DNA from 2 places in the Pseudoalteromonas piscicida genome. Region 1 is predicted to be linked to the other one. Evidence: predicted binding sites of a transcription regulator. Region 1 holds the regulator's gene; the other holds the start of a gene.

Region 1 (7,527 bases):
CAAGTGAATTTTTGCACGATACTGTGGCTCGACAAATAGTCTTTGACAGGCTGATCTAGGCCCGTGAGCGGCTTAAGCTCAGGCTCCCAATGTGGATTTGGCAAAAAGCGCGCATCAAAAACGTAATCCGCTTGTTTTGGGATGCCATGTTTAAAGCCGAAAGATTCAAAAGTAATAATGAGTTGTTTGTCTTTCTTGCCTAAGATTTTTTCGCGGATATCTTCTGCAAGTTGATGAACGCTAAGGCCTGTGGTATCGATGAGAAAGTCGGCTCGAGTGATCAATACGTCTAACAGTTCACGTTCTTTTTTTATCGCGACATCTAATGGAAGATTATGCAGTGAAAGAGGGTGCAAACGGCGTGTTTCAGAAAAGCGCTTTATCAGGGTTTGGTCATCACTGTCTAAATAAAACAGGGTAGGTTTGGCGAAACCGGGCAAGTATTCAAGAATGTCATTAAACTCGTCCTGTTCTTTAGGCAAGTTTCTAACATCAATGCTCACTGCAATTTTATTATAATTGTCGGAAACGCTGCGGACTAAAGACGGTAGCAAATTGACCGGAATATTATCTACACAATAGTAGCCTAAGTCTTCCAATACTCGAAGCGCTACAGATTTACCAGAGCCTGAGCGGCCACTGATAATGATAAGCTCGAGTCCTTTTTCTTCATCACTCATCAGATTCACCTTGGATCACTGCATATAACTCATCATCACTTTTTGCTTGCCTGAGCATTTTACAAAAAGACTTGTCTTTGAGTGTATCAGCAATCGCCGCTAAGGTCTTCAGGTGCTGTTGATTATCACCTTCAGGTACGATGAACGCGACAAAAATATCGACAGGCTGCTTATCTATGGCTTCAAACTGGATCCCTTGTTCGCTGACAAGGACCATTGCAAGGATTTTATCCAAACCTTCAAGTCGACCATGGGGAATAGCAATGCCTTTACCGATCCCTGTGCTGCCTAATTTCTCTCGCGCCATTAAAGCGTCCAAGATAGCATGTTGACTGGCATTCGGAATTTGGCTATGAGCCAGTTCGCTGATGTATTCTAAAATACGTTTTTTGCTATTAAAAAGGACCGCAGCTTTACTGCAGTCCTTGTTCACTAATTCACTTAATTTCATTTTAGTGTCGAGTGAGCTTCTCTTTGTGTTTAATAACTTGACGATCTAGCTTGTCGATAAGGCCATCAATTGCGGCATACATATCTTGATGCTCTGTTGATGCAAATAGCTCGCCGCCGTTTACGTGTAATGTTGCTTCTGCTTTTTGTACTAGTTTCTCGACATCAAGGATCACATGCACGTTATTGATATGATCAAAGTGCCTTTCTAGCTTCGCAAACTTGTTGGTGACATAGTCTCTTAATGAGTCAGTAATTTCTACATGGCGACCAGTTAGATTTAGTTGCATAAGCATTTTTCCTTCTTGGGTTTTACGTCTTATATCAAGCTTTTACGCTGATTTGACGGTGGAATGGCTAGGGATTCACGATATTTTGCAATCGTGCGTCTCGCTACCTTAATTCCTTGCTCAGCTAAGATATCTGCAATTTTGCTGTCACTCAATGGCTTAGCAGTATTTTCTGCAGCTATCAGCTTTTTGATAAGTGCTCTAATTGCTGTAGAAGAGCACTCACCTCCATTTTCTGTACTTACATGGCTAGAGAAGAAATACTTCAGCTCAAATATTCCCCGTGGTGTATGCATGTATTTTTGTGTCGTTACTCGTGAAATTGTGGACTCATGCATCTCAACCATTTCAGCAACATCATTTAGCACCATAGGGCGCATTGCTTCGGGGCCATGTTCAAAGAATGCCTGTTGTTGTTGCACAATGCAATTGGTAACTTTTAATAAAGTATCATTGCGGCTTTCTAAGCTTTTAATAAACCACTTTGCTTCTTGTAAATGTGAGCGAATAAACTGACTATCCGTGCTGGATTTCGCCGTTCTAGACATGGCAGCATAATGGTCGTTTACTCTTATTTTAGGCATAGCATCAGGATTTAGCTCTACGACCCAACGACCTTTTACTTTTTTCACCGATACGTCAGGGATAACATATTCAGGCTCTTCATGAATAATGCTTGCCGCTGGCTTTGGATTAAGACTATGAATTAACGTCATGACCTCTTTGAGGTCCGCCTCTTTAAGGCGCGTTTTCTTTGCCAAAGTTCGATAGTCACGGCTGGCAAGCAAGTCGATATGCTCTGTCAGGATCATTTTCGTTTCGGCAATCCATGGCGTATCTGGAGCGAATTGATTTAGCTGAATACACAAGCATTCTTGTAAACTGCGCGCTGCGATACCGACAGGGTCAAAAAGTTGAATGCGTTTGAGTACGGCTTCGACTTCATCCAGCTCAATAGGCTCTTCGCTATTTTCGTCATTAATGCTTTCTAAAATGTCTTCGCAAGATAAGGTTAAAATGCCTGACAGGTCTACCGCTTCAATAATCGCAATCGCGATAGCTCTATCGGTTGGGCTAAATGGCGTCAGTTCGAGTTGCCACATGAGATAATCATGGAGAGATTCAGAGGTTTCCCCTTGATAAACATTATCGTCATCAGGCAGAGGGCCTGAACTTGCAGCCGGCGCTGCACTCATGTACTCATCCCAAGTGACATCCATGGCAAGGTCATCACTCACAGTGTCTTTGCTCATGGCGGTATCTGAGTCTATTTCATAGTCACTAACAGGCACTTCATCGCCTGAATCTTGATTATCGTCAGCGCTGCTCTTTTCTTGGCCGTGTTGGTCAGCATTTTCGCCGTCAGTATTATCACCTTCTTCCACTTCCAACAATGGATTGCTGTCTAATGCTTCTTGTATTTCTTGTTGCAGATCCAAGGTACTAAGCTGCAGCAAGCGAATGGCTTGTTGCAGTTGCGGAGTCATTGTAAGTTGCTGCCCCATGCGCAGCTGTAATGATTGCCTCATGTATCTCTAACAATCCTTTTTAACAGTTATTAATACTACGTCTTAACTATAGCTTGAATTGTTCGCCTAGGTAGACATCTCTTACGGTTTGATCTGCCAAAACATGTTCTGGCGTGCCTGCAGCGATTAACTCACCATGTGAAACGATGTAGGCCTTTTCACATACGTCCAGTGTTTCTCTAACATTATGGTCGGTGATTAACACACCGATACCGCGGTTTTTTAGGTGCTCTATTATCGTCTTTATATCTAACACCGAAATAGGATCAACACCAGCAAAAGGTTCATCTAACAGGATAAACTTTGGGTTTGCGGCTAAAGCGCGAGCAATTTCTACTCGTCTTCTCTCACCTCCCGACAATGCCATGCCCTGTGAATCACGAATGTGTTGAATATTAAATTCATCTAGTAACTCGTTTAGTTCAGCTTCTCTTTCAACTTTAGATAAGTCTTTTCGAGTTTCTAAAATCGCCATCAAATTTTGATAGACAGTGAGTTTTCTAAAGATTGAAGACTCTTGTGGTAGATAGCCAATGCCGAGTCGTGCACGGCTGTGCATCGGCAGCAAAGTGATATCTTCGTCATCAATCTGAATAAAGCCTTTGTCGCTTGGTACTAGCCCTACAATCATGTAAAAAGTAGTGGTTTTGCCTGCGCCATTTGGTCCCAACAAGCCTACAATACTGCCAGCTTGAACACTTAAGCCAACATTCTTAACGACTTGGCGACCTTTATAACTCTTTGCTAAACCAGTTGCTTTGAGCTCGCTCATTAATTATTACCTTCTTCCTGCGCTTTTTTGTCTTTTGCGTCTTTTTTATCATCCACAGGAACAAGGATGGTTCTGACACGAGAATCTTCCTGATCTGAGCGCTCTGCACTGATCAATTGTTTTTCAATGTCATAAGTGATGACCTGCGCATTTATCTTTTGCCCAGTTTGATTGATTTCCGCATCGCCAGAAATGACTAAGGTGCCCTTCGCAACGTCGTAACGAATTTCATTTGCTTTTGCTTCTAGCAAATTACCATCAGGTTGACGTTCGCTAAAAGTGGCTGGGCTGCCAGTTGCAACAAGCAGCTGTTTATTGGTGCCAAGTTCGGCACGGCGATGTACTTCTAGGCGATCGGCATTTATTTTTCTGTTGCCATGAATAATGACGACATTCTGTTCAAAAATACCGATATTGCTTTGCAGCTGAGCTTGCTGACGGCCAGCATCAATAATGACTTCATTTTGTTCTGCAGCAACTGCCAGAGTAGAACTTGCAAGCAAGCCGATGAAAACTAGTTTGTTAATGATTTTACTGGTCATAATAAATTGTCTTTGTGTGGTTGATGAGTTCGATCACTTGCTTTTGCAGATCCGCATGTAGTCCTTTACCTGTGATCCTAAGACTAGGACCTGTGATAACGACAGGATGTTCCGACTTCATCAATTTTTGCTTAATTTCAACTCGTACATTATCGGCATTGATATCAGTGATCATGGCATTAGGTGTTAAATTCTTTGCCAGTACATTGCCCTCTAATATTAAGGTATTGTTTTCATATAGTGTTGCTTCTAATGCACTTATCTGCCAATTCTGCTCACCGTTGTACAAGGTGAAAATAGGTTTTTCAAAGTGACTAAAGCCAAGGTCTTGATACAATTCCATCTTATCAGCAGTTACCTGATAGTTTAATAAGCCATTTTCACTATAGGTAGTTTGCTGGAGTGTCGTTGCAACATAATCGGGCTTAGCTAACGGTTCATCTTCTTTTGTTGGATCCGTCTTTGATGGATTAAACATGGGTGACCACATCCATACCATTAAAGAGCTAAATATAATGAGTAAGATGACACGCAATACGGTCATGTACTTGATCCTTTGGAAGTTAATAAGTGATGTTGGCTGAGCATGAGAAGATCTGTAAGCTCTCTCACTGCACCAAAACCACCAGGCATCAACGTCGTATAATGAGCGATATGCTTAACAAGTGGATGTGCATCGTTGACGGCAACGGCAAAACCGACTCGTTCCATTACTGGTAGGTCAGGACCATCATCACCAATATACGCGATTTCATCATCACTAAGGTTGAGCTTAGTCTTCAGTTCATCATATGCCACTAGCTTGTTTTCTTGCCCTTGGTAAATATAAGTTACATTTAAACTAGTCATGCGTTGCTGAACTATTTGTGAATGTCTACCTGTGATAACGGCGACTTCGATACCACAATCAATTAAGGCCTTAATACCAAAGCCATCTTTGGTATTAAACGCTTTCAGTTCTTCACCATTATTACCAAGGTATATGCGACCATCGGAGAACACGCCATCAATGTCACAAATCAATAATTTGATTTTCTTTGCTTTTTCCCAAGCTTCAGTTGAAATGGCTTGATATAGATCTTCAAATCGCATTACAGCACTCCTGCTCTAAGTAAATCTTGCGTATTCAGGGCGCCAACTGGAACGTTATTTTCATTTACCACAATCAAGCCATTAATTCGTTTGGTTTCCATGATATTGAGTACCTCAGCCGCGAGCATATCTGCGCGTGCCGTTGTGCTTTTAGCCGTCATTACTTGCGTGATTGGAGTTGTGTGGATATCCACCTTTTGCTCGATAATACGGCGCAAGTCGCCATCGGTAAAAATACCTTGTAATTGCGAGCTTTCATCTACGATTGCCGTCATGCCTAAACTTTTAGCGGACATCTCAAATAATGCTTCTTTAACCGTGCAATGGCTGTCGACCATAGGGATTGCATCCCCTTGATGCATGACGTCAGCAACGGTTAGTAGTAGGCGTTTTCCTAAACTACCACCTGGGTGGGAAAGCGCAAAATCATCAGCCGTGAATCCTCTAGCTTCAAGTAGCGCAACCGCGAGCGCGTCGCCCATTACTAACGTAGCTGTGGTGCTGGCGGTGGGGGCAAGCCCCAACGGGCAGGCTTCTTTCGATACTTTGACACAAAGATGGACCGTCGCATTACGAGCCATCGTAGAATTAGGATTGCCTGTCATGGAAATGACAGGGGCACCTAAGCGCTTAATAACAGGGAGGATTGAGATCACCTCTTGGGTTTCTCCTGAGTTGGAGATCATCAATACAACATCATCTTTGGTGATCATACCCAAGTCGCCGTGACTTGCTTCACCTGGATGAACAAAAAACGCAGGACTGCCAGTACTTGCGAGTGTTGCTGCGATTTTGTTACCGATGTGGCCAGACTTGCCCATACCAATCACAATGATCCGGCCTTGGCAGCCAAACATAATCTCACAGGCTTTTGCAAATTGCTGATCAACAAACTGTTGCACTTCTTCTATTGCTGCAAGTTCAGTAGCAAAAACTTGATTTGCAGAGTCAATAAATGGGTTCGTTGTCACTAGGCTTCCTTAAATGATGTAGTAGATGTAACCGACGAAGCTTGCGACAAGTATACCGCCTTCCAAGCGGTTAATGCGGCGTTTACCTGTCAAGCTGAGGCTCATTAGGATAAGCAGCAGAGTCGCACCAAGCATAATAAAGATATCACGTGAAGCAATATTGGCGTCGAGGACGGATGGGTTAATGATCCCAGCAATTGATAGCACTGCCAATATATTAAAGATGTTCGAACCGATAATATTGCCAAGCGCTAGATCGTCTTCCTTTTTAAGTACGCCAGCAACACAGGCTGCAAGCTCAGGTAAACTAGTACCAACGGCGATAATGGTTAGTCCTATTAACAGGTCACTCATGCCAAAATATTTGGCTATATCAACCGCAGCGCCAACTAAATAGTCCGCGCTAACAGGTAGTAAAACCATACCCACGATGAGCCAGAAAACGGCTTTTTGAGTCGGAATATTGTTTGGAACTTCTTCACAAGCTTCACTTACAAATGGATCCTCGCTATCTCCGCCACCACGCTTCGTGATGATGATAAGTGCGAGAAGAAAAGCGGCGAAGCCTACTAATAATAAAACACCTTCGACGAAGCTGAAGTGGTTATCACTAACGATATACCAAGCTGCTAATGAAACGATAACTAACAGCGGCATTTCGCGGCGTAAAATGCCGGAGCCTACGGAGAGTGGTCTTAATAATGCTGTGAGACCCAAAACGAGTAAGATATTGGCGATGTTAGAACCTATGGCATTGCCCACAGCGGTGTCTGTTTTATCTGCAAGAGAGGCTTGCGCAGCAACCATCATTTCAGGCGCTGAAGAACCCATGGCTACAATAGTTAAGCCAACAATTAATGTCGGTACACCAAAGTTTCGTGCAAGCGCGGCCGCACCAAAAACAAAGCGGTCAGCACTCCAAACCAGTGCAATAAAGCCCAAAACGAGAATAACAAACGATAAAACCATGAACCTCTAGCCAATAGGATTGAAATTTCGATAGATACTACCAAAAGCGCTCTGGAAAGTATAAGCAAACCGTTACATTTCACTACTTACAAAATTTTACCAAAACGATTTTCCATCTTGTTTGAAAAAAAAGTATCATACTTGGATGAATATAGTCTGGATCTGGAGAGCGACTTGTCGCAGTCAATTGTAGAAATCAAGGATGTAACCTTCTCTCGGGGTGAAAGGATCA
Region 2 (7,527 bases), 490 kb from region 1:
AAAGCAAGCCCAAATAAAGAAAGGTAAATCATATCAACGGCTATAAGAAATTGGACTTTAAGAAATCACCTAAGTCGGGCAATATACTGAAATATGCGCAAGACTTCAAAAACACTGACATGGAAACAAGGGATAGGCATGAAAACAACAATAAAAATGTTACTACTTAGTACCATACTCGCTACCGGATTAAGTGGCTGCAAAGCCTCTAACGAAGCGCAACCAAAAACAGAAGATGGCTATGAGACCTATATCCATGCTGGCGACACCTTCAAGCACTTGCAATTTACGGATATCAAAAACCAAGCCCTTAGGTTCGATGCTAAACACAAAAAACTCGTGATTTTATTCGCGACTTGGTGCTCTGATTCACAACGTTTGTTGAGTGAACTAAAACAATCTGAATTATTAACCCGAGCCGATTTAACCATCGTTGCCATTGGCCGAGAAGAAACGAACACTACGCTTGAGCAATTCAACGAAACCATGCAATTGCCCGTCCATTTTGTTGCCGACCCTAATCGAGATATTTACAACACCTATGCCAACAAAGGCATTCCACGAGTCATATTGCTTGATGAACACAATCAAGTGATGCAAACCCTCATCGGTGAGCAACCCAACACCTTATCAAAACTAAACTGGAATTAACGAGGTAACTATATGAATCCAGAAGTCGTTAGCATTCTCACGATGGCCAAAGTTATCCAGACCGCCGTTGCTCCTGTATTTTTAATTACGGGTATTGCTGCGACCTTAGGAGTACTATCAAATCGCTTAGCACGGATCACAGATAGGGCTCGCTTACTTGATAGAAAGATCAATACCACGCAAGATGAAGAGCTCAAAATGCACTTTAGCCGCGAAATGCGCGCGCTGTTAAAACGGTCTCGCTTTATTCACGTTGCATTTAGCATGAGTGTACTCAGTGCGTTGCTTGTGTGTGCAGTGGTTATGCTGCTGTTCATGTCACACTTGTACAGTATGCCATTGGGCATTACTTTATCGTCTTGTTTTATCGCCGCTATGGTGCTGCTTATTGGCGCGTTTGTCTCGTTACTTGGAGAAATCTTTCTAGCCACCCGCAGTATGCGCAGGGGCATGATATTCAAAGACATCGAGAGCTGATTATTTGAAACTAGTTTCCTCCATCACAGGGAACTTATCGCAATTGTTTGATTATATTTGTAATTTACATTGAAAATAGGGAAAAATATTAGGGGTTTACTATGAAGAAACTACTTACCGTCACACTATTTAGCTGCCTTGCAGCGACAGCACAAGCTAACACGATGTTTGAATCGGCTGAAGATGCGATTGAATACCGCCAAGCGTCTTTCCAATTGATCCGTTTCCAGATTGGCAATATGGGCGACATGCTAAAAGGCAAAGTGCCATTTGATGCAGAAGTATTTAAGCAACGTGCTCACAATGCTGCGCAATTATCGCAAATGCCTTGGGAAGCATTTATCGACGGTTCTGACAAAGGCAATACTGATGCCCTACCAGCCGTTTGGTCAAACAGAGCTGAGTTCGATGGTAAAGCCAAGCAATTTGCCGAGTATGCTCAAGCACTGGCTGTTGCAGCTGACTCTGGCGACAAAAAGCTGATTGCTTCTGCATTTAAAGATTGGGCAAAAGGCTGTAAAGACTGCCATAAATCTTTCAAAGATTAATACCAATCGTATAAAAACAAAACAGCCGCATATTTGCGGCTGCTTACTATCTGAATATCTCGTCACTTGCTTGGCTATCACCAACGAGACAGTAACTAGTAGCTCAGACATCACACCCAACAACTCACTGCCCTGCTTTATCACACAGCCAAATTGAGTTACTGTCGGTGCTAGACTCGTAGATGACGCCTAGTGATCAATCATCAATGTAGTCGAAATCATCATCGCCTAGATTTCTACGTAGGCGTTTTTGCTCTAAGTAGTCGTCTAGCTTTCTTTTGACTTTACGTTTTTGCTTGTCATGTTGGTTACGACCCAACTTTTCAAATTCATCGTCTGCAAAATCATCATCAAGCGCATCGTAAGAGAATGTCTTACCCACAACTAACTCCAAAATTAAATAGTCATTAATAAAATGAGAGCCGTCTCTCAAGATCACTATTTAGCGCTAAATTGTCATTCTGAAAAGTGAGAGTTTCTTATCCTTACAATAAAAATTTTTTATTGCCTAATTCATTTTGACAAAAACAACTATATTTTAGTCAATTCCATCACTTTTATAGCACATTAAATTTCAATGCAAAAACATAACACATTGATTTTAATGTTATTCATATTTGGCATTGTTCTTGTAACAACAATCATACAACTGAGCCAATAAGGATCGACCATGAATAAAATTTTACTACTAACTGCAGCAACGATGATGACAACCACCGTCGCTGCACACGAAAAAAATAACATCACGTTTAGTGGTGACAATTGTGAAGTAGAATTTCAGAATGACGTTAGGATCACCCCTGATAACTTGGTGATCACAACGGCCAAAAACAGAACAGCTGAAATCAACAACCTCGGCGAACTAATACTCAATGGCGAGCGCATCGCACTCAATACGCAGCAAAAAACGATGCTCACGCAATATGGTGATGAACTAAGAGGCCGCCTACCACAAGTGGCTGACATTGCCTTTGAGGGCATAAAGTTAGCGGGCGTTGCCCTTAATGAAGTGGCGCAAACCTTTAATTTAACCAGTTTAGATAGCATTCATGCTGTGATCGACGACCTCGAAACGGAAGTGCAAAATACGTTTTATCAGCAAGGTGCATTTGTGATGGGCAAGCAAACCTTTAATGAGTTTGGCCAAAATTTCGATAATCAGTTTGAAGAGAAAATTGAGACTGCAGTACAAGGTGCCATGATGCAATCGATAGGTAGCTTACTGGTGGCGATTGGCAACGAAATGTCGGATTCAAACGGTGATATGAGCAGCTTTGAACAACGTATGGAAAACTTCGCAACACAAATCGAAACCAAAGTTGAACAACAGGCAGAATCTATTGAGAAAAAAGCAGACGCACTGTGTGGTGACTTTGAGCAAATAGCGCAAAACGAAGCCATTGTCGCAAAGTCTATCCCCGCAATGTCGGAGTACCAACTATTTAAATTTAAATAATCTGAAATTGGCATAACTTACTCCTAATTTAGGATAAGTTATGCCAACCCTTTCCTTTGTGCATCAGCCAACTCACCCAGCGTTTTAATCGCTTGCTCTACCGAATCATCCCACGGCAAACCATAACTGATACGAATACAATTTTGATACTTTTTGCTGGCACTAAATAGCGTACCAGGCGTAATACTGATCCCGCGCTCCAAGGCTTTTTGGAATAGCAAGGCACCATCGACTTGCTTGCCTAAGTCTAACCACAGTACACAACCACCTTGCGGGCGACTGACTCTTACCTCACGACCAAATGCAACATTCACCGCTTGGATCATGCGATCTCGATTCTCAATTAACCGTTTGCGGACCAGCTTTAAGTGGCGCTCGTAGCCCCCTGAGCTGAGAAAATCCGCCAATGCCCATTGATTCATTAACGATGACGAGCAACTCAACGCACGTTTTATACGCTTTGCTTTTGCACTAAATTGACTGGCAACCATCCAACCTACTCGATAGCTCGGTGCTGCGGTTTTTGAAAAAGAAGCACATGTGATCACTAAGCCCTTGTGGCTAAATGCTTGTGCCGGTATGCCACGCTGCTCGGTAAAATATAAATCCCCATACACATCGTCTTCTATCAACACCACGCCACGTTGCTCTAATAACGCCACCAGCTGCGCACGTCTCGTATCTGGCATAAAACTGCCAAGCGGGTTACTAATACTGGTAGAAAACACACAAGCTCGAATATCATGCTTTTCAAGCGCCCGTTCAAGGTCGCTCAGCCAAATGCCATCATCCGGGCAAACTGGTATTTCAATGGCCTTTAACCCTAAGTTTTCAGCCAGTTCAACAATGCCAAAATAACAGGGGGACTCAATCGCTATCACGTCCCCGGGCTTAGTCACCGCTTGTAACGCAATCGCTAGTGCTTCTTGCGCGCCATTGGTGATCACCACTTCGTCCATATCTATTGCTAAGCCCATATCCAAATAACGCCGCACGATTTGCTTTTTTAAGCTATCTAAACCATCCATAGGACCATAATTGATGAGCTCATTCCCCGCTTCTTTCATTGCGCGGCGCATAATTTTGGCAAGAACCTGCTCTGTACCAGCGATAGCAATAGGGTTAGCGATGCCTAAAGGGATGGCATGTGGCTGATGGATCCCTTTATACACTTGTTCAATCAACACCTGCTTGTTAACCACCACAGGTTTGGCAGGCAATCGTGCACGCTTTGGCGAGTCGTTGTGTGAAGCTCTGTGGCATAAAAAGTAGCCGGACTTCTCTTTGGCAACCACTTTTCCTTGATCTTCAAGTGCTTGATAAGCCTGCTTTACCGTTGGGATACTGACATTTAAGTTTTGCGCCATAACACGCAATGAGGGAAGCTTTTCGCCCGGTAAAATAGACTCTTGCTCTGCCATCGACAAGATCATTTGGATCACCTGCTGATAGAGAAAGGCGGAATGTTGGCGTCGAATCACTGTACTCATAAGTAATAATCTGTATAGGTATAAATTAGTAAATTCTGTATATAGCTTATACAGAATAACAGCGTAAACTACAGACTTCCACTGCTGTTTGAATCTAGAACCGATCATGAAAAATCTATTTCTTTACGCCATCACAGTGTTGATCTGGGGATCAACATGGCTTGCCATTGAATACCAGCTTGGCAGCATCAACGAGTTTGTGTCGCTGTTTTACCGCTTTGGCCTCGCCGCGGTTTGTATGTGGGCATTTGTCATCTATAAGCGTGTGCCAATGCGATTTTCTCGACGAGATCACGGCTTTTTTATCCTCTTAGCGCTGTGTAATTTTGGTGCTAACTATCTCTTCTTATATTGGGCTCAGGCACATTTAACGTCAGCAATGGCCTCGATTGCGTTTTCATTATTATTGGTCGTTAACATCGTCAACACTAAGCTGTTTTTTGCCAAACCTATTGCAAAGCGAATTTACTTTGGCGCATCACTGGGCACGCTTGGGATAGTCAGCTTGTTTTGGCACGATTTGGTCGCATTTGATTTGCAAAGCAAGGCCTTCTTGGGATTATCATTAGCTCTATTAGGAACAGTGGTCGCATCACTCGGCAATATGGTGAGCGTGCGTAATTCCAACCAGCAAATTGATGTTATGGCGGGAAATGCGTGGGGCATGCTTTACAGCGCTGTCATGTTAGCTACTTATGTCGCATTTAGTGATCATCAGTTTATCAACCAAGCCCCGGCATCATATTGGTGGTCTCTGATTTACCTTAGCGTGTTTGGCACCGTCATCGCCTTTGGTTGTTATTTCTCATTACTCAAGAATATTGGCCCTGAGAAAGCGAGTTATTTGATAGTGTTATTTCCTTTTGTTGCCGTGGTATTGAGCACCTTATTTGAAGGCTTTGAGTGGCAGCAAAACACCTTTATTGGGTTTATTTTGGTCATCCTAGGTAATGCGATTGTACTCACGCCTTTAGATCGCATCTACGCTTGGTTGTTCATTCGGTCCCCAGTTAGAAGTTGAAGTCTTACCAATACTTTAGCTTCTTACTTTTCAGCGCCATTTTATAATGGCGCTTTTTTTATGCTCAGAGCTCGGCGGCAGCAGGTTATCGTCGCAGGCGTGCACCCAACAATCTCGCCATCAGCTTCAATGTCATACCCCTCTTGTGCAATAAAAAGCTCTGCAATGCGGGCGTGATGCACATTTCTCGTGCCCATATGGCGTTTTAGCAGCAGATTGACAAACAGTACCACTCGCTGCCAATGCGTTTGCGGCGTGAACCACAGCAGCTCCAGCTGACCGTCATCAAGACAAGCCATAGGAGCGGGAGTTAGCCCTGCCCCAAAGTGTTTGCCATTCGCAAGTAACAACATCAAACCCTGCTCAGGCCACGCTTTGCTGTGATAGCGAATGAGTTGTGCAGTAAACAGCGACATTAATCCCGCATAGATATAGCTCAGCTTTCCTAAGCGTTTGGTTTGTCCTAAGTTATTCATGACATGCGCGTTAAAGCCAATCCCAGCAACATTGACAAACCAGCGCCCGTCCACTTTACCCAAATCAATAGTTGTGACCTGATCTGAAAATACAGCTGCTCGCCACTGTGCTTTGGAATAATTAAACTGCCGAGCAAAATCGTTGCCAGTCCCCGCAGGCAGCAACGCAAGCGTGTTATCCCGCTCAGCAATGGCATTGGCGACTAGATGCAACGTGCCATCCCCCCCAATCACCACCACGCTAACTCCCGCCGTAGCAGCTTGAGCAATTGCGTCCCTATCTGCGACAAAGTTTCCAGTGGTATTAAACCAAGTTGCCGTCAACTGTTGTTGTGTTAATTGTTGCTTTAACCATGCAATTTGCGCTTTCCCCTCAGCACCCGCTAAAGGGTTGACTACCACCAGCATAAAAACCCTTAAATACAAAAACTCAACTTATATGAATAAAAAACCAAAACTAAAACCAAAAATCAAAAACAAAAACCACAAACACCCATATTAATTGGGTTACAGCCTAACCAAGACAATCAAAGTCATGCATAAACATGCAAAAAATCCATTAAAACAAAAATGAATAAACCATTAATTCATTAGTTATTTTTATCCGAAAACATCAATTTTTATCGTTTTAAATTTAAACAGATTGCGTGCAAAATAGCCTTGTTTTCAATCATTGCTTATTAGGAGCCAGACATGCTTAATTCAGCTGCACCTTGCAGCCCATCACAAAACACGTTTAACCAAACACAACCAACTAAACAACGTCGTATCAATTGGACGAAGTGGTTGGCAGTATGTGGTCAACACTTAGCGTTAAAAGACGTGATTATGTATAAGTAAGTCTGCACAGAGCATGGCGTCCCAACCCGCCATGCTCTCGTCAGCATTTGTTTCAATAGACCATAAAAGCACCACTTCAACCAGCATTTTTGTACAAAACCTCTTCGTCAAACCGCTAATTTCTAGCACAATTTTAAAAAAACCTCACTTTTAGCACATTTTTTAAGCAAACAGTTTAAAAACGGTTTACAGCGCCTAAATCGCTAAGTATTATCTTTGCCCATGGAGAGATGGCTGAGTGGTTGAAAGCACCGGTCTTGAAAACCGGCATACGTTAATAGCGTATCTAGGGTTCAAATCCCTATCTCTCCGCCATTTTTAAAGTATTGCGCTGGAGAGGTGGCCGAGTGGCTGAAGGCGCTCCCCTGCTAAGGGAGTATAGGGTTTGTAGCCCTATCGAGGGTTCGAATCCCTCCTTCTCCGCCATCACTTATAAACAAACCGCTTAATTGCGGTTTTTTTATGTCTGCAATTTATCACTTCCACACACAACTGGTCAGATGTCTTTAACCTATGCTATGTTGAGATCTGATTGGGGAAATGAGTGTGACTAATGAAAATCCATGTC

Evidence for each region. Region 1 encodes sigma-54, which starts transcription at its own class of promoters, with help from an activator protein. Its sites were predicted from a motif close to GTTGGCACGNNNNTNGNNT; they were not measured.
Region 2: B1L02_RS00275 (YggN family protein) is a predicted target of sigma-54. The motif match lies at 2,293-2,311, and genes of this name have one in related genera.

The regions. Positions count from the first base shown of each region.
Region 1 is NZ_CP021646.1:3,693,894-3,701,420, reverse strand. It holds gene rapZ (RNase adapter RapZ) at 1-680, opposite strand, end outside; gene ptsN (PTS IIA-like nitrogen regulatory protein PtsN) at 673-1,131, opposite strand; gene hpf (ribosome hibernation promoting factor) at 1,133-1,420, opposite strand; gene B1L02_RS17020 (RNA polymerase factor sigma-54) at 1,450-2,949, opposite strand; gene lptB (LPS export ABC transporter ATP-binding protein) at 2,996-3,721, opposite strand; gene lptA (lipopolysaccharide transport periplasmic protein LptA) at 3,721-4,263, opposite strand; gene lptC (LPS export ABC transporter periplasmic protein LptC) at 4,253-4,807, opposite strand; gene kdsC (3-deoxy-manno-octulosonate-8-phosphatase KdsC) at 4,804-5,355, opposite strand; gene B1L02_RS16995 (KpsF/GutQ family sugar-phosphate isomerase) at 5,355-6,326, opposite strand; gene B1L02_RS16990 (calcium/sodium antiporter) at 6,336-7,295, opposite strand; gene B1L02_RS16985 (ATP-binding cassette domain-containing protein) at 7,470-7,527, shown strand, end outside.
Region 2 is NZ_CP021646.1:51,069-58,595, reverse strand. It holds gene B1L02_RS00300 (YqaA family protein) at 1-32, opposite strand, end outside; gene B1L02_RS00295 (TlpA family protein disulfide reductase) at 139-651, shown strand; gene B1L02_RS00290 (DUF2721 domain-containing protein) at 664-1,128, shown strand; gene B1L02_RS00285 (c-type cytochrome) at 1,230-1,676, shown strand; gene B1L02_RS00280 (PA3496 family putative envelope integrity protein) at 1,873-2,058, opposite strand; gene B1L02_RS00275 (YggN family protein) at 2,347-3,132, shown strand; gene B1L02_RS00270 (PLP-dependent aminotransferase family protein) at 3,171-4,730, opposite strand; gene B1L02_RS00265 (DMT family transporter) at 4,729-5,643, shown strand; gene B1L02_RS00260 (diacylglycerol/lipid kinase family protein) at 5,685-6,527, opposite strand; gene B1L02_RS23945 (hypothetical protein) at 6,813-6,959, shown strand; tRNA gene B1L02_RS00255 (tRNA-Ser) at 7,184-7,274, shown strand; tRNA gene B1L02_RS00250 (tRNA-Ser) at 7,293-7,385, shown strand; gene B1L02_RS00245 (MBL fold metallo-hydrolase) at 7,513-7,527, shown strand, end outside.